3 regions of the Priestia sp. TRN 1309 genome follow, and region 1 is predicted to be linked to each of the others. Evidence: predicted binding sites of a transcription regulator. Region 1 holds the regulator's gene; each other region holds the start of a gene.
What was found. Region 1 encodes LexA, which represses DNA repair genes until DNA is damaged. Its sites were predicted from a motif close to CGAACATATGTTCG; they were not measured.
Positions count from the first base shown of each region.

Region 1 (11,199 bases):
GTAAATGATTCTTTCATAAATTTGAGCAGCACTAATTAATTTCTCTTTATTAAAAGGTACATCTTCTTGAGGAGTTAATGAAATACTCCAAAATGTAGATGCATCCGTTCCTCCCCACATATTCAGGAATTTAATGTGAAAGAGATCTAAAAGCTGCTCTTTATCTGCTACACGCTCTTTAATTACTTCTTTTTCTGCTTCAGCTCGTTTTTCTCCAATTGGCATACCCATAAAACGACTAGCATCCTCTGAAGAATAAGAACCGCTTGTTTCATAATTAAAGCCAATAACGAATTTCCATAAAGGATCTCTGTTACTTAAAGGATATTTAGAAATACCGCTCGCTACAAAAGAGTAGTTGATCAGCGCATTTGCAATAAAAAAAGTAGCCAGTACGCCTACGAGGTTTTTTCCTATTTTCTTTCGACGAGTTTTTAACTCAGCAGCATCCTTCGCTTTAATGTAAGGTTGAAGAATTTGCAAGATGAAATAAATGAAAACAGCAACGATAATAATGGGTCCCAGAGGGCGCATTAAATTTCCTAACGACAATAGAAGACCAATATAAAGCCAGCTAAACTTGTTATGAGCAAATCTTTTTATAATAAGGTAAAAAGCTGCATAAAATAAAAAAGTAGCTAAATGCTGATTGGTTAACACTGAGCTGTAGAGAATGTTCGGAATGTAGAACGCATATAGGAAAGCTGCCATTCTCCCAGCAAGTTCGTTAAATACTTTAGCGCCAATTAGATAAATAAAAATAACGGTTCCAGTAGAATAAAAAATATTTAACAATTTTAATGTGAAAATGCTATCTCCAAAACAGCGAATAACAATAGATTCATAGAATGAAAAGCCTAGCTGATATACCCATGTAGTGAAATAAACGCTTTGGTTAAATTCATAATTTCCTTTTGCGATATTACGTGCGGCATCTAACATGACAAGAAAGTCAGATTTTACAGGTGTTTGAACAGAAAGCATCCATGCTAATCGAACACCTAAGGTCAAAACAATCAGTGAAATAAAAAAAACAGTTTTGTTCATGTATCTACTTGCAATAGCTATTAGAAAAATGACAAGGAAAGTGATACATATTCCTTCAATAATAAATGAATTACTTAAAGCCAAGCCTGTTAAGTCCAATGAATTTGTCATCGCACTATAACTGCCCCATAGAGACCATGTAAGAATCATGACACATAAAAGAATCAGGCTTTTGGATAAAAATGAGTTAAGCATATTACCTCCTGCAAATTATTTCAAAGATAAGGTACAAAATTCCTACCCTATGATACCATATTTTATTATTTTGTATATATTTTTCTTATAGAGTATAATGTTAGATTGTTCTGAAATTACAACAGCGGCACAACGTGTAATAAAAGGTTCAGTGGAGTAGGCAGTGATTTAGTAATAGATAAAAGAGGTTGGGAAAAAAGGATTTTAGTCGAAGGGAAAAACGAACCATCGATCACCATGTTTGATTAGTGGTTCGTTTTTTATGGTGCACGTAGGTTTCATTTGTTTAGTTCTTTCCAGCAGTTGATTGGAGGGCAAGACGAAGACTCCTGCGGGAAAAGCGGAAGGGGTGAGACCCCGCAGGAGCGCAAGCGACGAGGAGGCTCACCGGCCGCCCGCGGAAAGCGAAGTCTTGCACGGAAATCAACAGAGGTGTCACAAGCAATCCCTGCTAGCTTATTTATTTCATTTGTTTCCCTTTAGACTCGCTTGATTTAGTTATGTCTCAATCTCTTCTTTTTTATAATGTATTTTCTGATGCGAACAGCTTTTATGTTTTAAATCGATCTTTTAATAAATTCCATAGGGAACTCACTCCGAGACTAATGCTAATCAGAATTCCTGATAAAGCTACTATTAAAGCGATATATTCAAAGATAGAAAACTGCTTCATACTATCCCAATTGATGTTTCCCTTTAGCTTGCTAATAACTAAATTCATTCCGTAAATACCGGAAAGAACGGTATAAATCGTTAAAATTAATAATAAGTAATTGTGACGCTTGGCCGCGATTTTCTCTTGATTTTGATACAAAGTACCAAGGGTTTCTTTGACTTCTTGATAAAGAGAATTGATGTGGAAGATTTTTTTAAAGAGCTCAGAAAACTCTTGACCTTCCGTGCGAGAGCTAATTTCTAAAAATAAATATTTACCTGAAAATACAGTAATAGAGCGAATTAGTCGCTCGATGCCCTCTGAATTTTTATGAAACGTGAGCTGAGAATACTCATAGGATAGTTTTAGCAACACGATTTTATAGAAAAAATGCAAAAATAAATTATAGTAATGCTGGCCAAATAGATGATTCATCAAAAGCTGATCCGTTTTAGAGTCTGTCGATTTAGAAATACACGAAAACACATGGTCTGTTATAACGTAATAGGTTTCAGGAGCCCATCTGGAATACACGTGTTTGGTATTATACGTTTTAATATACTCATGGTTGTGTGCAGAGATAAACGGTTTCCCGTCAGGCGTATAGCTATTTAGCTGCCCAGTACGAAATAAAGTTGTGGAGTTAATCTCTTGCTCTTGATTTACCGTTACATAACTTAATACAAACATCCGTTCATCGATAAAATAAGGAAGACTCCCGACGTGCTGTTCACGCGTCGCTTCTTTTTTGATGTGTTCGTTCAAAAATGGCGCGAGCTGTGAAAAAATATAATCCTGTACTTTGCTATAGCGATGATGTTCATAGGTAATGGTGGATCCATGCTCTTCAGCAAGCTTCGGTTCTAATACACGAAAATGATTCATGAATTCTAAAATGTCATCATAGGTGTAATGATTATGACTCATCTCAGTGCGAATGGTCATGACGCCAATTTCAAAAGGACATAAAAAAACATCCACAGACAGCACGTTGCTAGACACGGTGGTGGAGGAAGTTTGTAGCGTAACGGTATGGTCTATTTTTTTTGAAAATCGAAGCAAGCCTTCTTTTTCGCAGGAATCAGGAAATAGAATACATTCAATGTAAGGAAGAAAATATTGATCCAAGCTATCATGAGATACGTAATACTGTTCTCCGTAGTATTCTTTTTCTACATGTTTGTTTTGAATGGAAAAAAACTCAAACATATTTGCTTCTAGTGCATGAACAAGCTGCTCTTTATTTTTTCGATCAAAGGAAAAAGGAAAAAGAAACATGTTCATTGCTTTGGTAGGCATAATAGTTTGAAATGGTTCTGTTTTCCTTGGTGTATTGGTCATAAACTACATCCTTCTTATAGTCGGTTGTATTTTTTTGAGAGTCGAAAAAATGCAGACAGAAAGTAAAAGGTAAAACAGGCTTTATAAAAACCGCTCTACCTGCCTGTAATGATTCGACGTATCATTTATAATATGCCAATTTTTTTAGAAAACAAACGTAAAAAAACCAACTAACATCATGATTAGTTGGTTTTACATACAGTGTGATTAGTGAATCGTGCGATATACACCAGTGACTTTTCCTAAAATCGTTACGTGGCGAAGAATAATAGGCGCCATCGTTGAATTTTCAGGCTGTAAACGAACGAAATTTTCTTCTTTAAAGAAACGTTTTACCGTTGCTTCGTTGTCCTCGGTCATAGCGACCACAATATCTCCGTTATTAGCAGTTTGCTGCTGACGTACGATTACCATATCGCCATCTAGAATACCTGCTTCAATCATACTTTCTCCCATAATTTCAAGCATAAATACATGATCATCTGGAGAAACGAATTTATCTGGAAGAGGGAAATATTCTTCCACATTTTCAACGGCTGTTATAGGAAGACCCGCTGTTACTTTACCGATAACAGGAACATTAATGACATTGCTTTTAGGGATGTTTACTTCGTCTAGTTGAAGAACTTCGATTGCTCTTGGTTTTGTTGGATCTCTGCGAATTAACCCTTTGCTTTCTAAACGAGCTAAATGCCCGTGTACAGTGGAGCTAGAGGCTAATCCCACCGCTTCCCCAATCTCACGAACAGAAGGTGGATAACCTTTTAATTTTACTTCGTGCTTAATAAAATCTAGTATGTCTTGTTGACGTTTTGATAGCTTCATATTTTTCACCTCGATTTTAGCTATTCTTTAGGTGAATTATACCACGTGATGTGTCAATATACAAACATAAGTTCGAAGAATTCCATTGACAGAAACAAATGTTCTCAATAAAATAAGAACATATATTCTGATAGGGGGATCATAATATGCACCAATTCTTACATTCTATGAAACATTACGCTATTTTTTTTGCAGTTATCGCTGCACTTACATATGTATTGACGCTGGTTTTAGGAGCGGATAAAGTAGATTTAGACAAATATTCAACGGTTACTATTACAAAAGGAGATACGCTTTGGGACTTGTCCAACAAGTATCATAATCACCATCATTTGACCACCAATGAATTTGTCAAATGGGTTGAAGACGTCAATGATCTAAACTCAGACACTGCCCAGTCTTTATCTCCTGGAGATAAATTATATATTCCTGTTTTAAAAAAAGAGTTACATAATCAAGTGGCAATTGAACAGTAGTGTGTAACGGCCGTTCCTGAATATTGTTATAAGCCGAAAAGGTCGTGATAAAAGTGGACGCCATTATTTATTGCCGTGTAAGTACGGATAAAAAAACCCAAGAAACATCTTTACAGCGCCAGCAAGAAGAATTAAAAAAGCTTGCTCATCTTCACCATCTAAACGTAAAAAAAGTCGTAATGGAAAAAGCAAGCGGATATGACGTAGACAGAGAGGGTATATTGGATGTTCTTCATACAATGAAAGAAGAAAAAATATCTGTGCTGCTCATTCAAGACGAAACGCGATTAGGCAGAGGAAATGCCCGAATTGCGCTTCTTCATGCTTTTCATAAAGAAAATGCTACGATCTATACGATTAGTCATCAAGGTCAGCTTCAGCTTTCAGAATCTGATTCGATGGTGTTAGATATTATTAGCTTAGTGGAAGAGCATCAGCGGAAATTACATAACGCTAAAATTAAAAGAGGAATGAAAAGAGCCGTAAAAAACGGTTATCGTCCGCAGCAAAATTTAAAAAATCAAGGAGTTAACTCAGGAAGAGAAAAAAAAGAAGCGCCGATTGAAGAAATTGTCCGCCTTCGTCATAACGGCTTAACCTTTGCTGAAATTTCAGTTACGCTAAAAGGTTTTGGTTATAATATTTCAAAAGCAACGGTACATCGTCGCTATCAAGAGTATCAAGAGAGTGCTCAATCTCTTGATAAAACGAAAGAGATTTAGTAAGATGACTACATGTTGCCGGAACGGTTCGGTAATTTTAATTATTGATTATAAGGAGATAGGTTTTATATGCTATCAAAAGATAAACTTGCTCGTATTAATGCTCTTTCAAAAAAGGCAAAGGCTGAAGGTCTGACAGAATCTGAAGCGAAAGAACAGCAAGAGCTACGTCAGGAATATTTAAAAGTTTTCCGACAATCTATGACAAACCACCTTCATACGATTAAAGTTGTGGACGAGGAAGGTAAAGATGTTACGCCTAAGAAGTTAAAAGAGAGCAAAAAGAAGCGTCTTCACTAAGACGTTCTAGTAAAACTAGAGGGAGAGTTCCCTCTAGTTTTTTGTATATTTTTAATAAGGCACACAAAAACTGTAAAAGTGGAAATTTTTTTGGTTCAAGTATTGTACAAATAAGCAAATCATTAGTATGATAACATATGTACATAGTTTTGAAAGGAATGAAGAGTATGACACAACGTATTGAAGATCTTTCGATTGCAACAATTCGTACTTTATCAATCGATGCGATTGAGAAAGCAAATTCAGGTCACCCAGGTATGCCAATGGGAGCTGCTCCAATGGCATATACATTGTGGACAAAATTTATGAACATCAATCCAAAGAATCCAAACTGGTTCAACCGTGACCGCTTTGTATTATCAGCAGGACACGGATCAGCACTATTATACAGCTTGCTTCATTTAGCTGGATATGACTTATCAATTGAAGACCTTAAAAACTTCCGTCAATGGGGAAGCAAAACACCAGGTCATCCAGAGTTCGGTCATACAGCAGGTGTTGATGCAACAACTGGTCCACTAGGACAAGGTATTGCAATGGCTGTTGGTAAAGCAATGGCAGAACGTCATTTAGCTGAAACATACAACAAAGAAGGTTTAGAAATTGTAGACCACTTTACGTATGGTATTTGTGGTGACGGAGACTTAATGGAAGGTGTATCTGCTGAAGCAGCTTCATTAGCGGCACACTTAAAATTAGGACGCTTAGTTGTTTTATACGATTCAAATGATATTTCTTTAGACGGAGATTTAGATCGCTCGTTCTCTGAGAACGTAGAAGATCGTTTCAAGGCTTACGGATGGCAAGTAATTCGCGTTGAAGACGGCAATGACTTGACAGCGATTGCAAACGCAATTGAAGAAGCAAAAGGCGATTTAACACGCCCAACGCTAATTGAAGTAAAAACAACAATCGGATTTGGTTCTCCAAACCACGCGGGTACTTCTGGCGTGCACGGTTCTCCATTAGGTTCCGATGAAACAAAATTAACAAAAGAAGCTTATGCATGGACATTTGAAGAAGATTTCTATGTGCCAGAAGAAGTGTATGCTCACTTCAAAGCTACAATTGCTGAAGATGGCCAAAAGAAAGAAAACGAATGGAACGATGTATTTGCACAGTATAAAGAAAAATATCCTGAACTAGGTCGTCAATTTGAACTAGCAGTAGAAGGAAAGTTACCGGAAGGCTGGGAAGAAACGCTTCCAGCATACGAAACGGGTTCAAGCTTAGCTAGCCGTGCTTCTTCTGGAGAAGTATTAAACGCAGTAGCACAAGCTGTACCTCAATTCTTCGGCGGTTCAGCTGACTTAGCTGGGTCAAATAAAACAATGATTAAAGGTTCAGAAGACTTCACTGCAGCTGATTACAGCGGACGTAATATTTGGTTCGGTGTACGTGAATTTGCAATGGGAGCTGCATTAAACGGTATGGCTCTACACGGCGGTGTAAAAGTATTCGGAGGAACATTCTTTGTATTCTCTGATTATCTTCGCCCAGCAATTCGCTTAGCAGCTTTAATGAAGCTTCCTGTAACATATGTATTCACACATGACAGTATCGCAGTTGGAGAAGACGGCCCAACACATGAGCCAATTGAACAATTGCCATCACTTCGTGCAATGCCAGGTCTTTCAGTGGTTCGTCCTGCAGATGCAAATGAAACAGCTGCTGCATGGCGCTTAGCATTAGAATCAACTGACCGCCCAACGGCGCTTGTATTGACTCGTCAAAACTTGCCAACGCTTGAAGGTACAAAAGAAAATGCATACGAAGGCGTGTCTAAAGGCGCGTACGTTGTATCTAAAGCTGGTAAAGACCAAGCGGATGCATTAATACTTGCAACAGGCTCTGAAGTAAGCCTAGCAGTAGAAGCACAAAAAGCATTAGCTGCAGAAGGCATTGATGTATCTGTAGTAAGTATGCCTGCATGGGACCGTTTCGAAGAGCAATCTGCTGAGTACAAAGAAAGTGTTATCCCTAAATCAGTGAAAAAACGTTTAGGTATTGAAATGGCTTCTACACTTGGCTGGGAACGCTATGTTGGAGACGAGGGACAAGTTCTTGGTATTAATCACTTCGGTGCATCTGCTCCTGGTGAAACAATCATGAAAGAATTTGGTTTTACAGTTGAAAATGTAGTAGCAAAAGTGAAAAGCTTGCTTAATGCATAATTCTTTTTCACAAGAAAGAGCAGACTCCTATGGTCTGCTCTTTTTTTTCGACAAAAAAACAAAGAAATTTTTTCATCGATAGACAAGCATTGCGTACACCATTCGGTATAATGGTACAAAAAAGAACGAGCCGAAAGGGAGGATGAATCGTGAGAACGTATGAAGTATATTTAATGGAGGAAGAAGTTGCATCATCCTATTTTCGAAGAGAAAAGCTCATTTATCAGCTGCTGATTGAATATAAAATGAAACGTCACTTGCAGGAAACGCATTTACAAAAACAAGTTCATTACATTACTCGCCAACTGCCCAATTCATTTATTCAACGAGAATTACTTCAGGCGTTTTCTCATTATCCTCATTTTTTTACTCATCAAGAGACGTTTGTGCTGGAATATCCTCATAAAAAAAGTCGAGCATCTATAAAATTAACGAATCGCTGTATAACAATTGAAGGAGATGGCAATGTTGATGCTGAGACAGCTTTTTTTGAAGTATTACGCAAGCTAGATCCTTGTTTTTTAGCAGTGAATTATGGAACGGATGAATACGGCTGGCTGAGGCCTGTGAAAACAAGAAAATTTGTGTAATTATTTAAGGAAATTGGAACGGAAATATTGTATAATAGCGTATGGTCTAGTACACTGTAAGTTAGACAACACGAAGGAGGAAGTAATACCATGGGAATGTATATTCTAGTTGGTGTTCTAGCATTAATTGTTGGGATAGCGCTAGGATTTTTCATTGCTCGTAAGTATATGATGAGCTATCTGAAGAAAAATCCACCAATTAATGAACAAATGTTAAAAATGATGATGATGCAAATGGGCATGAAACCATCGCAGAAAAAAATTAACCAAATGATGAAAGCAATGAACGGCCAAATTAAATAATGGTTAATTGGACAGACACTCTCTATTCAGAAGGGTGTCTTTTGTTTTATGATAGAGATAAGAAAATGGTTGTGGGGCTAGGGGGATACGATGAAAATTTTTCGAGAGTTATGGTGGTTTTTCAAACAGGAAAAAAATTCTTACATAACGGGGATAGCGCTGCTCATTATTGTGGCAGCATTAGAACTTCTCCCGCCTAAAATTATTGGTTTAACGGTAGATGGCATTAAAGAAGGGACGCTGAATGGAAAGCGCTTAATGCAGATGGTTGGCATTTTGCTAGGAGCTGCTGTTGTGGCCTATTTCACAAGGTACATATGGCGTATTATGATATTTGGTTCATCTGTTAAACTAGCCAAGCAGCTGAGAAATACCCTCTACACTCATTTTACCAGGATGAATCAGGCCTTTTATCAGCGGCGGCGAATTGGGGATTTGATGGCCCATGCAACAAACGATATTCAAGCTATTCAACAAACTGCAGGTTCGGGCGTTTTGACGCTCGTGGATTCCATTGTCACAGGAGGGCTTGTTCTATGCACAATGGCCCTAACAATCAGCTGGAAATTAACGCTTATTTGCCTTATTCCTATGCCGCTTATGGCCGTTTTAACAAGTTACTATGGTACATTGCTTCATGCGCGGTTTCATCACGCACAAGCAGCATTTTCTACTTTAAATGATAAGGTTCAAGAAAGCATTAGCGGAATTAAAGTCATTAAGACGTTTGGGGAAGAAGCAGCTGATGTCGAAGAATTTCGTATGAAGTCTGCAGATGTTGTTCAAAAGAACATGAAAGTAGCACGAGTAGATGCATTGTTTGATCCGACCATTTCGATTATTGTAGCACTTTCTTTTTTACTTGCTCTTATTTTTGGCAGCAAGATGGTGATTAGTGAAGAGTTAACACTGGGACAGCTTGTTACCTTTACAACTTATTTGGGCCTTCTTATTTGGCCGATGCTCGCGTTTGGCTGGCTATTTAACATTGTGGAACGAGGAAGAGCATCATATGACAGGGTATTTTCTTTATTAAAAGAAGAAAATTCGATTGAAGAAGCAGCGCATCCTAGTGTTGAACTGCCAACAGGAAATATTGAAGCTGTTATTCATAGGTTTTCGTATGGTAAAGAAGACGAATACACGTTAAACGAAATTTACTTTACACTTTCTCGCGGTCAAACGTTAGGGATTGTCGGAAAGACGGGTGCTGGGAAAACCACGCTTTTAAAGCTGTTGCTTCGTGAATTTGATGTAAGCGACGGAGCTGTTTTATGGGGAGGAAAAGACATTAAAGATTATGCTTTTGATTCACTGTACAAAAGCATTGGATATGTTCCTCAAGATCACTTTTTGTTTTCAACAACAGTCGCTGCTAATATCGCGTTCGGAAAAGAAGACGCAAACAATCAAGAAATTCAAGAAGCGGCTAAAGTTGCAAATGTACATAAAGACATCCTCGATTTTACAGATGGCTATCAAACAATAGTAGGTGAAAAAGGCGTTTCGTTATCTGGTGGACAAAAACAGCGTATCTCGATTGCAAGAGCTCTTCTATTAGATCCTGAGCTTTTAATTTTAGATGACTCGCTATCAGCGGTAGATGGAAAAACGGAAGCGGGTATTTTACAAGCGTTGAGGCAAAAACGTCAAAATCGAACAACGATTATTACAGCGCATCGGCTGAGCTCGGTTACTCATGCAGACCTGATTCTTGTCCTTGATAAAGGGAAAATTATTCAGCGAGGAAATCATGAGGAACTGCTTAGCGTGAGCGGCTGGTATCAGGATATGTACGATAGACAGCAGCTTGAACGTGCGGTAGAAGAAGGAGAGACGAAAAATGAAAATTGAGCATTCTTCGGTACATAAACGTCTGTTTCACTATACAATTCCGCATAAAAAATCATTTTTTTTAGCGTTCACTCTATTATTAATTGCTACGGCTGCTGATTTATTAGGGCCCATTTTGATTAAAATTTTCATTGACGATTATTTAACTCCTAAGTATTTGCCTCTTCAGCCTCTGGTGTGGCTTGCAAGCAGTTATTTGCTTTTACAGCTTTTAAAAATTGTCGTTCAATACTTTCAGCTTCTGCAGTTTCAGAAAATTGCGCTTCAAATTATTCAGCAGATTCGAATTGACGTTTTTTCTCATGTTCATCGTCTGGCGCTTCGCTTTTTTGACAACACGCCAACGGGAAGCCTTGTTTCTCGAATTACAAATGACACGGAAGCTATGAAAGAAATGTTTGTAGAAGTCATCGCGGTTTTTATTCAAAATGGGGTATTTTTGATTGGTATTTTTATAGCGATGTTTATGCTAGATGTGAAGCTGGCTTTTTACTGTTTAGTTCTTCTCCCGTTTATTTGGGGACTTATGAAGCTTTATCAGCATTACAGCGCTATTTACTACGGACAGCTCCGAGAAAAGCTAAGTCAGTTAAATGCCAAGCTTCATGAGTCTTTGCAAGGCATGTCCATTATTCAAGTATTTCGTCAAGAAAAGCGGCTTCGCTCGGAATTTGAAGAAATTAATGATGAGCACTACAAAGCGGGCATGCGCAATAT
Region 1 covers NZ_JBOZGM010000001.1:421,761-432,959, forward strand. Annotated here, with positions in the region: gene ACRPLQ_RS02140 (ArnT family glycosyltransferase) at 1-1,242, opposite strand, end outside; gene ACRPLQ_RS02145 (hypothetical protein) at 1,525-1,725, shown strand; gene ACRPLQ_RS02150 (hypothetical protein) at 1,793-3,238, opposite strand; gene lexA (transcriptional repressor LexA) at 3,446-4,063, opposite strand; gene yneA (cell division suppressor protein YneA) at 4,210-4,539, shown strand; gene ACRPLQ_RS02165 (YneB family resolvase-like protein) at 4,593-5,261, shown strand; gene ACRPLQ_RS02170 (DUF896 domain-containing protein) at 5,331-5,561, shown strand; gene tkt (transketolase) at 5,729-7,735, shown strand; gene sirA (sporulation inhibitor of replication protein SirA) at 7,885-8,325, shown strand; gene ACRPLQ_RS02185 (YneF family protein) at 8,416-8,628, shown strand; gene ACRPLQ_RS02190 (ABC transporter transmembrane domain-containing protein) at 8,719-10,482, shown strand; gene ACRPLQ_RS02195 (ABC transporter ATP-binding protein) at 10,472-11,199, shown strand, end outside.

Region 2 (11,199 bases), on a different contig from region 1:
GTGTTTCTTCAACATCAATTTCTAAAATCCAATTATTAATCTTTATAGTTTGATACATAGTCTTCACTTCCCATACTTAGGCTATTTAGAAGTTACCTTCAGCTGCAGAATTCTTTAGCTTAATTTATAAGCTGATTAGAAAGATAAATTATAACGAATTAGCAAAAGCATCTAATAATTCTTCACTTTTATCTTCTGAAATCGATTCCTACCATCAGATCCTTCCTTTCTCTACATTCTTTCTAAGCTTAATAGGTACTAAAAAAGAGGACAGCTAGGTAGATATTAAACTACTATCTGTCCTCTTCTGACCGTACTCTTATCAAAATCTTTTAACGAAGCCATAATTAAGTAACATCTTCTACAAACTCTTCTAGAGAATCATACATTTCTAAAGCGTCCCATTCACCCATACCATGTTCAGCTGTAAAAACTGGATAATCTTCATTCGCTATATCAATAAAAAGCGGGTCACCGCCGATTTCTTCATCATACCCTATGACAAACCAGCTTTCTTGCCAATCTCCTTCTTGATTTCCTATAAGGGAATTGGCTTCTAGATCTTCTCTATAGCCTAATTGTCCATCTGAAAACTCGCTTTTAAGATAGATATAATAAGGAGTAGAAAGAATTTCTCCCACTTCATCTTCAAATTCTACTTTCACCGACGTACCTGGAAGTGCTTTAAGAATTTTATAGATTTTCTCTATATCCGGCTTTATCATTTACTTCTCCCCTTTAGTGATCTGTATGATTTATCGTGGCCATTACCGATTCTTCTAAGCTGTCTGCTATTACTTCGCGCTGTTCCCAATCGTGCCAAAAGGTGATAATTTGGGCGACTTTTCCTCCTTCAGCCGGATCCAAGTCTATACAAATATCGTCTCCTCCCCCATTCGTGGCAATCGAAATCCAACGCGGGTTCCACCACAATTCTTTTTTCACTGGTCCAACAGGTTCTACTTCTGGAAAATCTTCAAATTCTCCTCCGTCTAAAAGCTCTTTTAAGGTTTGCCACGTATACAGAATCTCCTCTAGAGGTAATAGAGTATAATTTTCAATAACTCCTATATACTCATCGCTCTGTCCATTATGTATCATTAACCAGTCTTTAAGGTTTTGGGGGAAGGTTAGTCCCATCTTTTGTTCAACCGCTGCAATTTCTGATTCAGCAGCTGCTTCGTTAAGTGTTCCTACTGCTTCTGGACGATTTATTCTCAACCACTGTTCAAATTCATGCCAAACCTGCTTCATTTTAAAGGCCTCCTTATATAACATCACTAAATGAATCTATGAAAAATGATTCTGTACTTTTTAAGCTTATACTAATTATGTATGGAAATCTTATGTAAATAAACTGTTTTATTACTTTCTATTACATGAAACGAATATCAATTAGCTCGCTTAACCTCATTTTATTCGCCTGGTTACCCCCCTCATCTATAAAAACAAATAATCCTCCTAGAGAATCAACGAACTGAATAACTCCTGTTTCTGTTATACACTGCCCATGCTTGTAATACGTCAGGTACACTTTTTTATGTGTATGAAGCGCTTCAATCAAAGTGAAATTAATCTGTTCCATTTGATCTTCTGTTAAAAAAGGTTGTGGTATTTCTGCTTGTTTTTTTATAATTTCCTGTAATCCTTTGTATTGCTCTGGCATAGTGGCGAACGGTCGCCATTTTTTCATTCCTCTGTTCTGCATAGCAGCTTCCTCCTTTATGCTTTATGACCTCCTAGAAGGCCGTTTCGATAACGAGCCGTTGAATGATCGAGATAGCTTGAGGCCCGTAGAACGCTATTCTTTCCGTACCGAAGACGAATGTCATCGATCGTTTTGGCAAGTGCATAGGCTCTTTCACGCTGGTCAATGTCTTCAAATAAACTCATTTGCTCCTCTTCTTGAATGCGTGTGTTCGATAAGGAAATGCCAATGGAACGAATCGGCATTCCACTATCAAACGTATGTAAAATGGTTAAACAGTACGGAAAGATATCTTGGCTTAAATTCGAAGCTCTCCCCATTTTCTTTTGTCTGGAGAAGCCTCCACCTGTTTGTTTGCTGTAACCAATAGATAAATGAACAGTCTGAGCCACTACTTGATGCATGCGTAAACGAAAACATACATCGTCCAATAGCTCTAACAGCAATAACTCCACTTCTTTTCGGTTTGTATAATCATGGAATAGAATTTGACTTTTTCCAAATGAACGAGAGCTAGGAATGTACACATCAGAAATGCGACTGTAATCAATCCCATTCGCATGTTGATGCAACTCTTCACCCAGAATGCCAAATTCTTTTTGTAACATCTCCTTTGAAGAAAGAGCGAGTTCTTTGATGGTGTGAATGCCTAACCGTTGTAAGCGTCTTTCCGTAGCAGACGAGATTCCCCAGAAATCCTTCATCGGATGAATGGACCACAGCTTAAAGGGAATATCCTCATATCGCCAATAAGCAACTCCTGTTGGGCTATTCTTGGCCTCATGATCTAAGCTCACCTTCGCCAGCAAGAGATTGGGACCGATTCCGGCAGTAGCTGTCAGCCGTGTCTTACGGTAAATCTCGTTGATGATTTTATAGGCTAATTCTTCTGGTGTTTTAGCGAATAAATGCAAAGAAGTTGTCGCATCAATAAACAACTCATCAATGCTGTACGCATGAAAATCTTCAGGAGCCACATACTGTAACACCAAACTAGAAATATAGTTCGAAGCTTTGATATACCTCTCCATAGATGGATTCACGACATGGATATCTTTTCTTTTAGGAATATCGAAAAGACGGCTTCCCGTTTTGATTCCTTCTTTCTTTAGTAAGGGTGTGGCAGCTAACACAACCGATCCAGACCGTTTGATATCTCCTACTACCGCAAGCTTTGTTTTTAGCGGATTCAATCCCCGTATGACAGAAGAAACTGAAGCGAAAAATGCCTTCATATCGATACATATAATGACTCTGTTTGGTAGCTGGCCATAATCCATTGAAAGAACTCCTTAAAATAAAGAACGTTTGTTCTCTATTATATACGAACAAACGTTCTTTATCCAATAAAAATTCTAAATTTTTCCCGATTATTGCTATCACTTGCATAGAATTTATTGTTACATTAACAGAAGTAACTACTACATAACGTACGTAATAGTAAGAGTTCAAAAAGACTAAACCCTAAAGGGGGATAAATGTTGAAAAAAGAATATTTTGTGCAATATTCAGACCAAAGTATAATTGATAGTTTTGACTTTCCAGAAGATAAATTTGTATCTATTACTGTAGGGATTAGGGACATTAATCATGATCTGATCATCTCTTTAGTTCGAAAAATGTTTGGTTTACCTGTTTTTTTTGTTTTAGACTCAATGCTCTCTGGACATGAAAAAGAAACATTGATTAAAAATAAAATTCCTTTTTATGAGCATTCATTAGATGGTGCTATTATTAAAGTTGATTCTGAAGAAAAATTGAGCCATGTTAGTGGATTAGCAGAAGAATTAGTTAATAATGGGCTGAGTATATTCATTTTCTACGGAGAAGGTATTGTAGAGCAGAATTTAATTCCTTCGAGACAATGGAATAAACCTATAGAATTTAAAAATGTCGATATAGATAAAGTCGATACATTTGTGGATGTGGAAGAGGTTGGATTTACGATATTCAGTAAGAGTGATCTATTTAACTCACCTGGAAAAGTCCAAAATTATATACCTCGTAGCTACTCACTTGATATTAATAGCAGCGATATTTAACATTTCTAAATTAAAAGGAGGAGGGTTCGTAGTCAATGAAGTATAAAAATAATAAGAGTATACTAAAAATGTTAGCTATCATCCTTCTTTCTATAGATCTATTCTTTTATCTTTTAGCACTAAAGAGCCTATACGTTTTCTCTTCAAAGGTTTCGATATATTTTCTGATATTTGTTCTACACTTTATCTATTTATACATAGTCCTTATAACCGTTAGCAAAACAAAAGAGTCTAAAGTTTTTTGGGGAGTAATTGGGCCGTTTTTGATTGTACCTATAGCAATCGTTGGGTGGTTCACGTTCTTTTATACTAATAAAGTTGACTATTATGATCTAAGTTCCCCTAAGAATACCCAAAAACTTATTATTGGTTATTCTAATTGGAGTCTTGGAGAAACTAATCATTACTATGATTTTTATAAACAAACGGAATTCCCTTTGGTGAAAAAACGAATAAATCAAGAACCTCTTCATGTTATGACACGAAATACGGATATGAGCGATTTAAATGTTTTAGGAGCTCATGATGCACAATGGGGAAATGAACAAACAGTAACTTTTACATCTCCATATCTAAATAAGGAAGTAACCTTGGATTTAAAGTAAGTACTTTTTTCTACTTAAACAACAGAGTTGAGAAAAAGCCTGTATCTAAGGGGGTCAGTCCCCCCCTTATTCGCAGGGCTTTTTTTGTTGTCGTTTTGTAATTCACCTAATTACACACAAAATAACAAAGCTGAAGCAGCAATCTATGAGTTTACTGGGGATTTTCAAAAAGAGGTCGAAACGCTAAATAAATTAAACTAATTATTTCTTCATATTTTGTGGGGAAATTGAAGTACTGAGGCAGTTTTCGCTACAATCATTGACATTAAAATAGCATAGGTGTATATTCAGTTTAATGATTGCACATTTATTCAACTTTGAACAAATGTGCATATAAGGAGGTGTAATTTTGACTTACACGGACGAAGAAGTGCGACTTATGATTAAAATTGCTCATATGTACTATGAAGAAGATATGACACAAAGCCAAATAGCGAAAGAATTGAGCATCAATCGTACTTCCATTAGTAGGATGCTGAAGAAAATGAGAGAAGAAGGTATTGTTAAGGTTAGTATAGATTACAATTTATCTAAAAATTTCGACATCGAACAAGAACTAATGAATAGGTTTGGATTAAAAGAAGTAATTGTGGTTCCTTGTGAAAAAGACAAGTCATTGCAAGCGAAGTTAACATCCCTTGGTAAGAGCGCTGCGCAATTATTAAAGCGTATTATTATGGACAATGATATTGTGGGTTTCTCGTGGGGAAGCTCATTAGCAGCAACTGTTGACCAACTAGGAACAAATAAAGAACAGAATTTGTTATTTGTTCCACTAGTAGGAGGACCTTCTGGAAACTTGGAAAGCAAATATCACGTCAATACAATTGTTTACAAAGCCTCAGAAATATTTAATGCAAAATCAAAATTAATTGATTTTCCTGCTATAACAGAGAATGAGCAAATGGCTGAAGACATTAGAAATTCGGCTCATTTTCAAACGATAAAACAAGACTGGAATTCTGTAACAGTTGCTTTAGTTGGAGTAGGTTCCCCTTCCCTTTCAGGAAGCTCTACGTGGAAAGGTTTTTATGGAGAAGAGTTTTACGAAGAACTCAACTCAGCAAATGTATATGGTGATATCTGTTCTCATTTTTATACATTAAATGGTGAACAAGTACATACAAGTCTTTCGGATCGTACGATTTCTATTGATTTAGAACGTCTAAAAAAAACCAGATACTCAGTAGGCATTGCAGAGTCTCCGGAGAAAGCTTTAGCCATTATCGGTGCACTAAACGGCGGTTATTTAAATGCCTTGGTCACTACAGAAGAAACAGCTGAACTGATGCTTAAACAAATAGATAAAAGAGGGGGAATTTCTACTCTAAATCTTTGATTATATATCTTCAACAGTTTCCTGATAGCATAAAGTCTCTGATATTAGGAAGAGAATCTACTAACATAAAAGATGAAAATATACTATTTTATGGAGGTAATAATGATGAAGGTAGAAATTAATAAGGATACTCAACTTTGTATGTCCCTTGCAGAACGACCTGGAAATTTTGGTACTCGGTTTCATAACTATTTGTACAATGAATTAAACTTGAGCTTTATGTACAAAGCTTTTACAACGAATGATTTGGAAGCAACGATTGGAGGCATCCGTTCATTAGGAATACGTGGATGTGCTATTTCAATGCCTTATAAGGAAGCCTGTATTCCGTTTTTAGATGAATTAGATGAATCAGCAACTGCCATCGATTCTGTGAATACAATTGTTAATAACAACGGGAAACTACGAGCCTATAACACTGACTATATAGCTGTTTCCCAATTGCTTGATCAACACAAAGTCAGTCGCGATTCGGTGTTTGCTTTACGAGGCAGTGGAGGTATGGCTAAAGCTGTATTATGCGCTCTTCATGACGCAGGGTTTCATTCAGGTTTTGTCATTGCGAGAAATGAAGTGGCAGGACGTACCTTAGCACAAAACTATGGCTATGAGTGGAAAGAAGAGTTAGGATCTATACGTGCGGACTTATTGGTGAATGTGACACCAATAGGTATGGAAGGTGGTCCAGAATCCGAAGACCTCTCATTCACACCAGAAGCGATTGATCAGGCTGAGACAGTCTTTGATGTAGTTGCGCTTCCTCCTGAAACTCCTCTTATCCGTTATGCAAATAAAAAGGGGAAGAAAACCATTACTGGTGCAGAAGTTTTCGCTATCCAAGCATTAGAGCAGTTTGTTCTTTACACAGGGGTACGTCCTAATCACAAACAATTTGAACAAGCTGCTGCATATGCACGGAGTGACTCTACTTTAAAATCTGCCTCTACTGTAACCAAATAAGAGGTGTCTAATGAAGTGCCCTCTTATACCTTTAAACTAAAGTCATTTTTATGCAAATAGGAGAAGAAATAGACAAGTAGCCAAGCGTTTTCTAAGAAAGCCTTGGCTTTTTGATATCTCTAGCGTCATATGACAGCTAGAGAAAAATTCCTCCATCCCAAAGTAATTTGTTAGATGGAAAGTAGTACCTTAATTCTTAAATTGTTGTTCATTCTTAAAATTGACAGAGGCAGTAACATCGCCTACCTAGCCGAATATACAGGCGTTGCAGCAATAATTGGTGCATATATAGCAGGTGTCATCAGCGTAACTAAATTTAAGCATGAAGTATTTAAAAAGGTTGATACCATTAGAGTTATTCAATCTTTGTTCCAGTTTTTTTTACGTCTATTGGGGTTACTGCTCAGTTTTCTGGCATTATAGACAATATGGGATTAATCGTTTTTTTAAGCGTTGTTGCTATCTTAACTAAACTAATAGGTGCATCCATCGGAGCAAAACTAGCTGGATTCAATTGGAACAGTTCCTTAGGTATTGGTTCGGCAATGATATCTCGAGGAGAAGTAGCTCTAATCATTGCAGGTACAGGACTTGAATCCAAATTATTGACGCAAGATATGTTTGCAATAATCGTCGTCGTTGTTTTAATTACAACGATTGTTACTCCCCCTATGATGAAATGGTTCTTTAAAAACGATTCTGAAGTAAAAAATATGACATATACAGGTTAAATAAAATGTAATGCTTTCTATAGGTCGAAAAAGCCCATTGATTAATCAATGGGCTTTTTAAAAGGTTCTTATTTTTGTTTCTTTAGCTTTCCAATTCCAAATTCTTTAGCTTCTTTGTTAAGAGCCTTAAGAAGACTAATTGTCATTAAAATCATGACTATTGAAAAAGGAAGAGCAGCAATAATCATGGTGTTTTGTAGTGCCTGTAGTCCTCCAGAATAAAGAAGAACAAGAGCTATAGCTGTAAGTAAAACGCCCCAGATAACCTTTACGCTATTACTTGGATTTTGCGAACCATCCGTTGTCATCATTCCTAAAACATAAGTTCCTGAGTCAGCTGAAGTAATGAAGAAAGTGGCAACAAGGATAATAGCTAAGATTGATAATACTGTTCCCATTGGATAGTTTGCGAACACACCAAAGAGTGATTCTTCCGTTGCTAACTTTGAAATAGAAGCAATCCCATCATGTTCGAGCAGCATTCCTGCACTACCAAACGTAGAGAACCAGATAAAGCCGATAAGAGAAGGAATTAGTAACACGCATACGACGAATTCGCGAATAGTTCTTCCTCTGGATACTCGAGCGATAAAGATTCCTACGAACGGAGACCATGCAATCCACCATGCCCAATAAAAGATGGTCCATCCATTGATCCAGCTGCGATGTTCTTCATTAAGTGGAGCTATACGAAAACTCATATTAATTAAGTTTTGCAGATAAGAGCCAATTGTATCTGTAAATAAATCTAAAGTAAACAGAGTCGGACCTAATATAAACGTTAATAGGAAAAGTACAAATGCAAGGATCATATTAGCATTACTAAGAATTTTAATCCCTTTTCCTAAACCTGTTAATGCTGAAACTATAAATAAAACAGTAACAACTAAAATAATAAGGAATTGACTCGTAAGATTTGAAGGAACGTTAAATAAATAAGATAATCCTCCGTTAATTTGGACAGCACCAAACCCAAGAGTCGTTGCTACACCAATAACTGTTGCAATAACGGCAATAATATCAATTATTTTTCCTACGAATCCCTCTGCATGTTTTCCAATAATCGGTTTTAATGTAGCGCTAATCAAGCTACGTTCGCCTTTTCTAAAGGTAAAGTAAGCTAATGAAAGAGCTATAATCCCATATATCGCCCACGCATGAATGCCCCAATGAAAGAAAGTGAATCTCATCGCATCTTTCATTGCTTGATCTGTCCCAGTTTCCCCTGTTGGAGAGCTAATTGCATAGTGACTAATTGGTTCAGCTGTACCATAGAACACTAATCCAATCCCCATTCCTGCACTAAAGAGCATGGCAAGCCAGGTTGGGCGTGAAAACTCAGGCTTGTCCTCCTGTTTCCCAAGCTTAATCCGACCAATCGGGCTTACTAATAAATACAAACAAACGATAACAAACAACGTTACAATAATTAAGTAGTACCAGCCAAATGCATTCGTAATAGAATTTTGCAGGCTACTCGTTACAGCTTCAAGCTTTGCAGGCATTGTAACTCCCGCAAGAACAAGAAGAGCCAATATGGCTACTGAAATATAAAACACTATTGAAACTTTTTTCATGTTAAATTAAAAACTCCCATCTTTGATTTATTCGCAGAGGGCATTACTTCGATTGGAGAACATTAAAATATGCAAAACCAATTTAAACATTGTACTTTTTTATGAAGCAATAATAACTAACCCTTAAAGATTGCGTTAATAAGATATTTTGACTAAAGTATTTACACTTTACCTAATTCATCATTCGCGCTTGAGAAAACTCTGTAATTAAAAACTCTCGATTTACCAATAAATTCATGAGCGTCTCCAAAGATTTCTTTTCCTTACACTTTAATTAATACTCTTCATGTTCTTTAAAATGTCGTTTGTTTGTTTTTTGTATAGTTGACATGTTGCTCTGGTGCACTTATTTCAGGGGGATTATTAATGGGCTTCAATAGTATAACATTAACCTTACATAAATGTCTTGTTACCTCATGTTTTTATCTTACTGACCTTTTAGATAAAATAAACAAAATAAAAGAGCAACCTCGCCTACCAATGGCGAGGTTGCTCTTTAGTAAGGGTTCATCAATATGGGATGAACAATTATTGGACTTAAAGTGTAACATAATGGGGTTTAAAATGCTATTTTTTGGGTGTGAAGCATATGCATAAAGAGTGCGCTTTTTATGCATCTATTTGTCACTCAGCCCGAGGCCAAACGTTGATAAATCAAGGATGTATAAAAAGCTGCATAACTCATAATTGAGACCTCTTTCGAACCCTTACTCCCAGAAGGGTTCTCTTTTTGCGTGGGTTCCGTTAGAGTGTTTATGTTAACTAAATATGTTTAGGTTTGGAGAACATGGCTTTCATTAGAATGAACGCCATGTCTTCTCTAAAGATTACATGAATAAAAGAAAAAGCAGGTTTAACCCTGCTTTTATAGCCTTTAAGACTGCTTGATACAGTTGAAAAATTTAATAATTTTCATCTTTAAATCTCTTGAAATGCAACAATTTAATACAACCATTTTTAACCTAGATTATGCTGAACAAATGCGTTGTAGATTGTATCGTCTAGATGACTTTATCAACATTCCTTTTATTATTTTTCCTTTTCCACTCTCACTGACCCTAAAAGTCGTCATTAAACATACTATCATTCAAATTAATATAAATGACTAAATCGATGAATTTAATTATTCATTACTTTATAAATGATTTCGCACCTATGTAGTGTTTTTTCCAGTAAGGGTTGTCGAAATGAGCAACCCCTACACCTGCATCGCCCGAGTGGATCATTAAATTGTTACCAATATAAACAGCACTATGGGAAGCTCCTTGTACATTATATGTTCCTTCAAAAAACACCACGTCTCCAACCTGTGGTGACTTTACATGTACACCATTATTTTTCCACATTTCTCTATGAGTTCTTGATAAATCAATTCCAACCTGATCAAATACATAGTTAATAAAACCACTACTATCAAGCCCGTTTTTTGTAGTGCCTCCCCATACATAAGGTGTTCCAATTACACTTTTTGCTGCAGCAACTACATCAGCTCGTTTATCTGTTACTTGTGAAGTAGTTGAAGTAGTTGGCTTTGCTGCAGAATTTGAAGTTGTCCCATTATTTATAGAATTGCTTCCTGTTTGTGATAAAGCTTTAATTGTATCAGCACCCACAATTCCATCCACAGAAATTTTATGATCTGCTTGAAGTTTTCGTACTGCCTGTTCTGTGAGGGAACCAAAAATGCCATCAACTTTATATTTATAATAACCTTTATTACTTAATTTAGATTGTAAATCTTTAACCCGTTCTCCCACATCCCCTTTACGAACTGTAGAAGTGTTAGAGAACGATTGAATGGTCGTATTTGAGACCTTAGAGACATCTTTCTCAACAGCAGGTAAACCTTCGTCTTTAGGGGCCAATTTAGCTGAAGCAAAGGCATTTTGAGTTAATACTGGTGTCATAGCTAAAGATGCTACCAATGCGGAAGAAATGACATACTTTCGCATTGTACGAGTTGTTTTTAACATTAAAAAATCCTCCTATTTTTATCTTAATTTTATAATCACACTCAACTAAGCAATCCTTAATTAGTTACCGTATGATTATGTATCACAATTCTTTATTGTATGGATGAATTGTTAAGGTTTAATTAATTTTGATAGAAAACAATAAGATTTAATAGAAACAAATTACTCTATTAAAAATGAGACCATAATAAATATAATCATAGATTTAGCCAATAGATAATAAAAACCAAAAAGGGATCTAGTTATACCTAGGTCCCTTTTGGT
Region 2 covers NZ_JBOZGM010000004.1:275,146-286,344, forward strand. Annotated here, with positions in the region: gene ACRPLQ_RS17580 (hypothetical protein) at 1-58, opposite strand, end outside; gene ACRPLQ_RS17585 (SMI1/KNR4 family protein) at 348-725, opposite strand; gene ACRPLQ_RS17590 (SMI1/KNR4 family protein) at 739-1,254, opposite strand; gene ACRPLQ_RS17595 (YolD-like family protein) at 1,376-1,708, opposite strand; gene ACRPLQ_RS17600 (DNA polymerase thumb domain-containing protein) at 1,723-2,988, opposite strand; gene ACRPLQ_RS17605 (hypothetical protein) at 3,187-3,750, shown strand; gene ACRPLQ_RS17610 (hypothetical protein) at 3,786-4,355, shown strand; gene ACRPLQ_RS17615 (sugar-binding transcriptional regulator) at 4,705-5,694, shown strand; gene ACRPLQ_RS17620 (shikimate 5-dehydrogenase) at 5,800-6,654, shown strand; partial or broken gene ACRPLQ_RS17625 (cation:proton antiporter) at 6,895-7,385, shown strand; gene ACRPLQ_RS17630 (glycine betaine uptake BCCT transporter) at 7,454-8,962, opposite strand; gene ACRPLQ_RS17635 (NlpC/P60 family protein) at 10,093-10,935, opposite strand.
Region 2: the regulator LexA is predicted to act here: its motif matches at 3,034-3,047, upstream of ACRPLQ_RS17600 (DNA polymerase thumb domain-containing protein).

Region 3 (11,199 bases), on a different contig from region 1:
CTCCCAAGGTGCAATAGCGTGCTGATGAAGTGTTAAGTCATAGTTAGGAATCACTAAATCTTTATCCACTTCCAATTTCGTTCCTAACCCGTCACACGTTGGACACGCCCCGTACGGACTATTAAATGAAAACATGCGGGGCTCAAGTTCTCCAATGGAGAAGCCACATTTTGGACAAGCATGATGCTCGCTAAAAAGTAATTCTTCCTCACCTATTACATCAATAATTACTTTCCCATCTCCAAGGCGAAGAGCTGATTCCAAAGAGTCCGACAAACGAGCGGCTACACCTTCTTTGACAACAACGCGATCAATCACTACTTCAATGGAGTGCTTTTTGTTTTTTTCCAGTTCAATTTCTTCTGTTATTTCACGCATTTCTCCGTCTACTCGAATGCGAACGTACCCTTCCTTTTTAATATCTTCTAATACTTTTACATGGGTGCCTTTTCGGCCAGATACCACAGGGGCCAGTACTTGAAGTTTTGTACGTTCAGGGTACTCTAAAATTCTATCTACCATTTGCTCAATCGTTTGAGACGTAATTTCAATTCCATGATTAGGACAAATCGGCTTTCCTACACGAGCAAACAAAAGGCGCAAATAGTCATAGATTTCGGTCACAGTTCCGACGGTTGAACGAGGGTTTCGGCTCGTTGTTTTTTGATCGATTGAAATAGCAGGCGACAATCCTTCGATCGAATCTACATCTGGCTTATCCATTTGACCTAAAAACTGTCTTGCATACGCCGAAAGTGACTCGACATAACGTCTTTGTCCTTCAGCATAGATTGTATCGAAAGCTAAAGAAGATTTACCAGAACCTGACAACCCTGTTAATACCACTAATTTGTCTCGCGGGATTTCAATATCGATATTTTTCAAATTGTGGGCTCGTGCACCTTTTACCACGATTTTTTCCATCGCCATGTTTTATCACCCTTCCGCTTTTAATTCTAGAATCAAGTCACGAAGCTCAGCTGCGCGTTCAAAGTTAAGCGCTTTGGCTGCTTCTTTCATTTCTTGTTCCATTTCTTCTACGAGCTTTGCTTTTTCTTTTTTATTGAGTTTATCAAATGCCGGTGCTTCTTCATACGTTTCTGTATCTTCTGCTACTACTGTTGCACGAATTGAGCCTCGAACTTCTTTTTGAATCGTTGTCGGTGTAATACCATGCTCTTCGTTGTAAGCTTCTTGAATACTTCTACGACGCTTGGTCTCATTGATAGCAATGTCCATGGAGTTTGTGATGCGATCTGCATACATAATGACATGTCCATTAGCATTTCGCGCAGCACGTCCGATGGTTTGAATAAGCGATCGTTCTGAACGCAAGAATCCTTCTTTGTCCGCATCTAATATGGTTACTAACGAAACTTCTGGAATATCTAAACCTTCACGAAGTAAGTTAATCCCTATGAGCACATCATATTTTCCAAGCCGCAGCTCTCGGATAATTTCAATACGCTCGAGCGTCTTCACCTCAGAGTGAAGATATTGAACTTTAATGCCAATTTCTTTTAAGTAGTTCGTTAAATCCTCAGACATTTTCTTTGTTAACGTCGTGACGAGCACTCGTTCATTTCGCTTAATCCGGTCGTGAATTTCTCCAATTAAATCATCAATTTGCCCTTCAATTGGTCGAACTTCAATATTTGGATCTAATAATCCCGTTGGACGGATAATTTGTTCAATCACCTCAGGCGCCTTCTCAAGTTCGTAAGGACCTGGTGTTGCTGAAACATGGACGATTTGTTTAATATGCTGTTCAAATTCATCAAATTTAAGCGGACGGTTATCTAATGCAGACGGCAAGCGGAAACCATGGTCCACCAACACTTGTTTACGCGCTTGGTCTCCATTATACATTCCTCTAACTTGAGGAATGGTAACGTGGGATTCATCCACCACAAGAAGGAAATCTTCCGGGAAGAAATCCAGCAGTGTATAAGGTGTGGAACCAGCCGGACGAAGCGTTAAATGACGAGAGTAATTCTCGATTCCTGAACAAAATCCCATTTCTCTCATCATTTCTAGGTCGTAGCGAGTGCGCTGTTCCAAGCGCTGCGCTTCTAAAAGCTTTCCTGCTTCTTTTAACTTCTCTAGCTGTTCTTCTAGTTCTTTTTCAATGTTTTGAATGGCCACACGCATTTTTTCTTCCCTCGTGACGAAGTGAGATGCCGGGAAGATAGCCACGTGTTCACGATCTCCAATAATTTCTCCTGTTAAGGCGTCGACTTCGCGAATGCGGTCAATTTCATCCCCGAAAAATTCCACGCGAATACAGTGTTCATCTCGAGACACAGGAAAAATCTCAACAACATCACCGCGAACGCGGAACGTTCCGCGCTTGAAGTCAATATCGTTTCTTTCGTACTGTACATCCACTAGCGTACGAAGCAGCTGATTGCGTTCTTTTTCCATTCCTACTCGAAGAGATACGACCATTTCTTTGTATTCTTCCGGAGACCCTAATCCATAAATACAGGATACGCTGGCAATAATAATGACATCTTTTCGTTCAAAAAGAGCAGAAGTTGCTGAGTGACGAAGTTTATCAATCTCGTCATTAATGCTTGCATCTTTTTCAATAAATGTATCTGTTTGAGGTACATAAGCTTCAGGCTGATAGTAATCATAGTAACTGACAAAGTATTCGACTGCATTATTAGGAAAAAACTCTTTAAACTCACTGTACAATTGACCAGCAAGCGTTTTGTTATGAGCCATAATTAATGTTGGCTTATTTATTTCCTTAATAACATTAGACATAGTGAAGGTTTTTCCCGTTCCTGTAGCACCTAACAAAACTTGATGCTGCTTACCTTCTTTAATTCCTTTCACAATCTTTTCAATTGCCTTTGGCTGATCACCTTGCGGTTGATATGGGGATACTAATTCAAACTGATCTTTCAAATGAAGGCCTCCGTTTCTATTTTCTTGTTTTATCTATTTTTATTACGATATGTAAAAACCGAAAACACGAACTGATATTCGTATTTTATCACTTTATACTCATAAATGAAACTAATGAGTATTAATCTTATATAGTGTTTGTTTGTTTTGATTTTTTACCCTGTTACTTTATTACCCACTAAATTCTTATACTACCCTTTTCGAGGGGAATACAACTCTTTAGATGAAAGCAATAAAAGAAAGTAAGCTGCCTAATTGTCTGAAAAGGATAGGCTTTTGCGCCAATTTCTAAATTATGATACAGTATAAAAAATATGTACTGAGAGGGGTTTAGTATGGCAAGCGTTGATCAAGTTCTTATAAATAACTCCTTTATAACAGTTGAAGAATCAACTTCTTTAGCTAAAGTGAAATCTGAACTTTCCAACTATGATTTCGTTGTAGTCACAGCAAGTACCTTTTATGTAATACAAAAAGATGAACGATACCTTTTAACAGGTCATGACGAGGCATCGTCCATTAAAAAAGTAATAGCGGACACAAATTGGCCTTCATCTTCTACTTCTACGTTAGCCAATTTACAAGCCAACACAAACTGGAATAGACCAGTCCTCATTCAAGCAGAAAACCAAGAAACCACAATAGGACTTGTAACACCTTCACAGTGGATTACACATTTGCATAGCCAAAATGAGATATTAGCTTCCTATTTTGATACATTGGCAGAAACCATTAATGATGCAGTGACAGCGGTCGATCATGAAGGAAATGTAATCTTGTGGAATACTGCTGCGGAACATACGTATAAGATTCAGAGAGATAATATTATTGGTAGAAAAATCGGAGAGCATTTTAAAGATGAATCCATCATTCTACATACGATTCTAAATGAAGGGCGTCCTGTGCGCGGAACGTATCATCGTCCTAATGAACAAACTCACGTGCTCATCAATGCATCTCCTATTATAAGAAACAACCGAGTCATAGGTGGAGTAGCAACCGAACATGACATTACCAATATTGTAAGACTAAATGAAGAAATTGATGTATCTCTTCTCATTCCGAAAGATAATCCATTTTCTTCTTTTGCGGGTATCAGTCCTGAAATTAAGCAAGCCGTTGACATTGCCAAAAAAGTGGCATCTACAGATATGCCTATTTTATTAACAGGAGAACCTGGTTCTGGGAAAGAAATGCTGGCTCAGGCCATCCACTACGGGGGATCCAAACATAAAGAACCTTTTTTATCTTTAAATTGCGCCACTATTCCATCTGGACTTCTGGAAATTGAACTCTTTGGTCATCAAAAAGACGTCTTTTCAGAAGATCCAACGACCATTGCAGGAAAACTGGAGCAGGCTCATAACGGGACGTTATTTATTGAAGAAATTGATAAAATGCCTCTTGAAATTCAAGTTAAGTTTCTCCGTTACTTGGAAGAACGAGCCTTTTATCACGTTGGAGGCACGGAAGAAATTCAAGTCCAAACCCGAATTGTAGCCTCTACTACGACGCCTTTGGAAGAGTTGCTAAAAGCCGGTGAATTCCATGAAAATCTTTACTATTTGCTGACCGTCATTAATATTATCATTCCGCCGCTTCGAGACCATAAAGAAGACATTGAAGCATTAACGCAGCAATTTGTACAGGAATTTAGTAAAAAGTATAAAAAGAAGGCTCCTTTCATCAGCTCTGAAGTTCTCGAAGCCTTTATGCAATACGATTGGCCAGGAAATATTCGCGAGCTGAGAAATACGATTGAACGAATGATTTTTCTTAGTGATCAGTCGTTGATTACCCTTACGCACCTTCCTGACAATCTGAAGGATGCCAGTTCTTTCACAGAAGTTCAAAAAGAAGAAGATTCTCTCCAAGAAGCTAGGCTAATAGAAGAGACTCTTCAAAAAACCTATGGAAATAAAAGTGCAGCAGCAGATCTGCTTGGCATTTCGCGCGGCACCCTTTATAACAAAATCAAAGAATACGGATTAAACTAATTAAAAAATTCGACACGAAGCTCAGGATACTTGTGTCGAATTTTTTATGTTTCTTGGACTGAACTTATTTGGAGAAATTTTTTAATACGAACCATACGTTGGCGGGGCGTTCGGCTAGGCGTCTCATGAAATACCCAAACCAATCAATTCCGTAAGGAACATAAACCCTGACTTTATATCCTTCTTTGACCAGACGATCCTGTAGCTCTACGCAAATTCCATAAAGCATTTGGAACTCAAACTGATCATTTGAAATGCCGTTTTCTCTTACTAATCGTTTTGTATACTGAATCATTTCCTCATCATGACTCGCTACAGCTGTATAGTGTCCATTTAATAAATGCATTTTAATGATTTTTTTATAGTTTTCATCTACGTCTTTCTTTTCCGGAAACGATACTTCTGGCGATTCTTTGTAAGCTCCTTTTACCAGACGTAAATTAGCTTGATATTGATGTAAGTCATTCATATCTTGTTCTGTACGATAAAGATACGCTTGAATCACAATTCCAATATTATCAAATTCTTTGCGTAATTCTTTATACATATCAAGGGAGATTTGGCAGTGCAAGTAGTCTTCCATATCAATTCGAACAAAAATATCATTCACTCTGGCTGTGTGTAGAATTCTGCGCATATTTTCCATACAAAGCTCTTTGCTAATATCCAATCCTAAAGAAGTCATCTTTAATGATAAATTTGATTGAACGCCCGATGCTGCAATGGCTTCTAGTGTCTGAATGCACATGGCCGTAGATAACCTAGCTTCCTCTTCTGTAAAAACAAATTCGCCTAAATGATCGAGTGTCACAACTTTCCCACCATTGTTAAGCTCCTTGGATGTTTGAATTGCTGATTCAATTGAGTCTCCAGCAACAAAACGAGCTGCCCCCATCCGCAATCCATACTTTTTAGCTAATTTATTCATTGAATGATTTTTGCCAAGCGACTGAAACATCGTTCTCATTAACACTTCCATCGATACTAAACCTCCTTTTATTCATAAAAATCAAAATAAATATAATTTTCAGATTAATTTCTTTATTTTTCTATACCCTAACTACATATTTGTACACGTATTTAAAATAATTTACACAAAATTGTTTAAGTTATTTTATTTACAAACATATTTGTATAATTAATTTAATTATACTCATTTATCGATGGAACCGTAACAACAGTGTTATGAGTTCTAACTCGTTTTTCGACATAAAAAAGCTCTCCACATTTCGTAGAGAGCTTTTGCGTACGTTTTGATAATAGGACGATTCACTTATCATCAAAGCAACAATCTTTATTTTCCAGCTGCTAGCATGCCTTTTGCATATATAAAACCAATGGCTGCTGAAAGTAAATCTATTAAAATAATAAGTGGATAATCTGCGTACCCTTTATATACAGAAACAGCTATCAACAAAAGCGTCAGCGCTGTGGCAACATATAGGTTATATGTTACTCTAGCAAACAGAACAAGCAATATGGCGGGTAGAAAAACTGCGGCAATCGTTTTGACTTCCACAAACATTTCTCCTTTTTATCCGTCTTTTAACCAGCTTGTGAATTACGTTTTGTATAATTGTGTACAAACAAAATACCTAGTTCATGATGTTCGTTGTCATACAATGCTCGCTGAGTAAAGCGAACTTCTCCATTTTCGTCAATAACTTCTAGCTTACAAAAAGCACGGTTATTCACTTGTAATGCTTCATAAAATTTATGGACTTCAGATATAGCGATTCCATTTACTTTAATAATCACTTCTCCTACTTTCAAACCCATTTTCTCTGCCGGAGAATGAGGGATGATTCCTAACACAACCAAACCTTGTGTACGCTTAGTAAATAGTGCGGGCGCTTTTTCATCGCTTCGACGCTGCTGCAAACGAATCCACTCTCTTCCTATGATCGCTAGAATAACAACAGCGACAGCGGCAGGAGGATAAAAAATAGCAACAATTGTAATAATCGTTAATCCCACGCCTAATGCTAATACACGCTTACCGGTAAATTCAATAGATTTAAACGGAACCATACTTTGAATTCGCTGATAAAAACCGATAGCAAAAGGAACAAAAAACAGGCTAAATGATGTTCCGTCAATAGATAACACAGGCCACCATGGAAACACAGACGTAATGGCGCTGCCTGGAATTAAGACAAAAAGCGGAACAACCCATAATTTTTGAGAATAATGAGCCCCAATTTCCTGCCCTCTTTTACTTTTCACAATGGCTGGAGACGTACCTTTTGCTCCAAACTTCCAAATTAAATATCCTTCTGCTAATACAAGCAGCGACATTAAAATAGTAAGAGAAGGTAAATCTGCGTTATGAGCTTGCACAGACCACGTTTGAATAAATCCTTCACCGAAACCAGCTGCAGGAATAAGCAAGGTCGCAAGCACAGCCAGTCCTACGGTATAAGAAGGAGAAAGCCATTTAAACGTCCACGGGCCGCTTATGATAAAAGTTAAAACAGCTACAAGTACAATCGTTCCTATAGATACATAGACACCTAGCAACACGGTAACAACGGATAAAATCAAACCAATAATGATACCTGGAAAAAATAAATATTTTGCTTCTAAAATAAAATCAAACACGCGAACATGAAAATTCTGACGCTCTCTCTTGACGCGAGAAAGACCTACAAAAAACGAGACGAGCAGAAATAAATAAGTTAACGGGTGCAAAAATAAACGCCCGATACCTTTTAAAAGCTCTAATGCAAAATCCATTTTTTCACCACCTGTATTTTTCACATTTTTATTACAACATTTACGATTGATTGTTATGTATCATAGGCTTCTTTATTTTATCAAAATGCATCACTAACCGACAATGTTGTTTTTACTAAAAAAGTTCCGTGCTTTGGAAAAGCACGGAACTTTTTCTACTTCTTATTGACTAGCTAGCTTTAAAGCCGTTTGAAGCTGACGATCTTCATCTTTGGATTTAATTTTTTCTAATAGTTTTGTTTGTAAAAGCGCTGCTGTATCTTCATCAATTTCACCTGTAGCTTTTTGCTTATTGGCTTTTTGGAATGCAGTTACAGCTGTTTCTGTCTCTTTACTAAAATATCCGTCTGTACGTCCAGGTTCAAAGCCAAGGCCTTTTAGCATCACTTGAGCATTCTTCACTTGGTCACCTGTCATATCACGTGTTAATGGCTTTTTATCAACTTGAATTGGATTTGCATAATAGTAATCCGGCTGCTTGACTTCTACCGTTGGTTTTATACCTTTTTCGTTAATCCAGTTTCCATCAGGCGTTAGCCATTTATAGAACGTTAATTTTAAATTACTGCCGTCTTCCATTGGAACAGCTTGTTGAACCGTTCCTTTTCCATAGGATTTTTCACCGACTAGCTTGTATCCGCCTGCTTCTTTTAATGCCCCGGCAAGAATTTCAGAAGCAGATGCACTTCCTCCATCAATCAAGGCCACAATTGGATAATCCTTTTGCTTTTTCATTGAAGAAACCACTTTTTGACGTTCACCGTTACGATCTTCAATTTGAATGTATGGCTTTTTATTCGTTACTAATTTATCGAGCATTTTTTCAACACTCGTTAAATAGCCACCAGGATTTCCACGAACATCTAGAACTAAACCATCAATATGTTTATTTTCAAGTTTTTTCAACTGTTTCGTAAATTCGTCTCCCGTTGACTCAGAGAATGACGTAATTTCCATGTAACCAATTTTTTTATTGTTTACATTTTTAACAGAAGAATAGACGGTTTCAATTGGAATCTCATCTCTTACAACTTTTACTTTCATCGTTTCTTTCACGCCTGGTCTTTGAACATCTAATGTCACGGTAGAGCCTTTTTTACCGCGAATTTTTAATACCGCTTCATTCAATTCAAGACCCGCGATACTTTTACCATCGATCTTTAAAATCTGATCATTTGGTTTTAATCCTGCTTTTTCCGCAGGAGATTGTTTAAACGGAGCTACGATTGTTACTTTTCCATCTACCATGCTTACTTCAGCACCAATCCCCTCAAACGATGAATCAAGAGACTGCGTGAATTGCTGTGCCGTTTTCTTATCCATGTAAGATGAGTGAGGGTCTCCTAAGGTTTGTACCATTCCTTGGATTGCGCCATCTAATAATTTTTTGTCATCTACATCTTTGTAATATTTTGAAGATATCAGTTCGTAAGCCTGCTTGATTTTGTCTAGCTCTTCCTTTTCCACTTTACTATCATTTGAAGAAGTTGTAAGGGGGGTACTGACCGTTCCAGCATTTGCATACTGAATGCCAAAATATGTACCTGCTGCTCCAACAACTAAGGAGAGTGCCATTAATAGTGCAACGATTTTCCGATTCAAGTTCTTTCATCCTCCTCAACCTTAAGCCATCTCTTCTTATTATAATAGATACAACCAAAACTATGTAATAAAAAGGATGCATGTGTTATTTGTAGCAAAAGGCACCACACAAATCAAGTGCGATGCCTTTTTGTTAAACTATATGTTGAGCTTGTACCACGTATGCTAGGAACTTAAAATTTAATATAACGTTCAGGGTTTACAGCAGAGCTTTTGCCTTTCCAATCGCCCTTATGCAATTCAAAATGCAGGTGAGCACCAAACGAACGTCCTGTGTTCCCTATATAACCTAATTGTTGACCTTTATTGATAGATTGACCACTTGAGACGCTGTAGCTCTCTAAGTGAGCATAAACTGTAACCCACGTCTGACCTTCGACATTGTGACGAATAAATACGGCATTACCAAAAGAAGAAGAATGATATGCTCTAATTACTTTTCCGCTTGCTGCGGCTACAACTGGAACACTTTCTCCTCGCTTTCCAATATCAATACCGTAATGTCCTCTTCCAAACGTTTCTCGATATCCAAAATGAGATGTTACCGGGCCCTTTGCCGGCCTCATAAACGACCCGCTTGTAACAGGTGGTGCCTCCTCTGTTGCCCCGGCTTTTTCAATTTCTTGCTGTTGAGCTTGTGCTGCATTTTTTTGATCGGCTAAAATAGAAGCTTGCTCTTCTAATCCAACGGCTTCTTCATTAAATTCTTTTTCCTGATCTTTGAGCGTTTGCATGAGGTGATTCTTTTCATCCACTTGTTTTTGCAGCTGCGCACGAAGATTTTTAAGTTCTTCAAGCGCTTGATTTACTTCCGTTAGCTTGTTTTGAACTTTTGTTTCTTTCTCTTCTTTTGCCTTTTTATCAGCTTCATGCTGCATTAACAAATCGCGGTCAGCCCCTACAATTGTCGAAACCGCACTCACTCTGCTAATAAAGTCTCCGAAGCTTTCAGAGCCTAGCAGTACATCTATGTAATCCACAGACCCGCCGTTTTCTTGTAAAGCACGAGCACGCTTTTTTAATAGCTCATTTCGTTTTTCAATTCTTTTTTTTACAACGTCAATTTCATTTTTCAGCTTTTCGATGTCTTGCTTTGCTTTTTCTACTTCAGCTTCACGGCTGCGGATGTCTGCATTTGTCTGTCCGACTTCTGAATCCAAACGCGCAATCTCAGCTTCTTCGTTTTTTTGCTGTTCTTGAACTTCTTTTAATTTCTCTTTATTTTGATTAATATTTTGGTTCACATCGTTACTTTTTTTCTCTAAATCACTGAGTTTAGTAGTGCTGGCACTTTCTGCATAAGCAACTTTTTCATTACCTATCCAAGCTGTACCTAGTCCAACTAAAACTGCTGCTGTCATTACTAATGTCTTACGTGTCATTTGTTTCTCCCCATTTGCACATATTTCCCCGTATAAACGGGCATTAGCAAGACCCCCATTAGCACTTTTTTCTATTTTTATCTGTAATTACACAACAACCTCACATCTGATAAACATCAAATGTGAGGTTGTTATAATCTATTATGTTAAAAATCTATCTTTATTTTCGTAAGAATTTACGGATGGATAATGTACTTCCCCACATCCCAATTAGACCACCGATTACAAGTAGTAATAGCGATACTTGAAGCACGAATGGAAAAGCAGGTAAAAGTTCAAAGAATCCATCGAACTTAGGCTGAACTTCATTATATAAAACGCTGTACACACCGATAATAACAGCAATTGGCACAATAGAACCAAGCACTCCTAAAAACAGACCTTCAATAAAGAACGGCCAGCGAATAAAGGAGTTTGTGGCTCCAACTAAGCGCATAATTTCAATCTCTTCACGGCGAGCTACAATCGTAATTTTAATTGTATTTGAAATGAGGAACATCGCTGTAAATAGAAGCCCTAAAATCAGTACTACTCCGATATTACGAGCTACTTTCAGCACTTTAAAT
Region 3 covers NZ_JBOZGM010000005.1:219,003-230,201, reverse strand. Annotated here, with positions in the region: gene uvrA (excinuclease ABC subunit UvrA) at 1-930, opposite strand, end outside; gene uvrB (excinuclease ABC subunit UvrB) at 937-2,916, opposite strand; gene ACRPLQ_RS20625 (sigma-54 interaction domain-containing protein) at 3,252-4,913, shown strand; gene ACRPLQ_RS20620 (proline dehydrogenase family protein) at 4,978-5,892, opposite strand; gene ACRPLQ_RS20615 (DUF2198 family protein) at 6,208-6,438, opposite strand; gene ACRPLQ_RS20610 (PDZ domain-containing protein) at 6,459-7,649, opposite strand; gene ACRPLQ_RS20605 (S41 family peptidase) at 7,812-9,251, opposite strand; gene ACRPLQ_RS20600 (murein hydrolase activator EnvC family protein) at 9,425-10,633, opposite strand; gene ftsX (permease-like cell division protein FtsX) at 10,794-11,199, opposite strand, start outside.
Region 3: the regulator LexA is predicted to act here: its motif matches at 2,984-2,997, upstream of uvrB (excinuclease ABC subunit UvrB).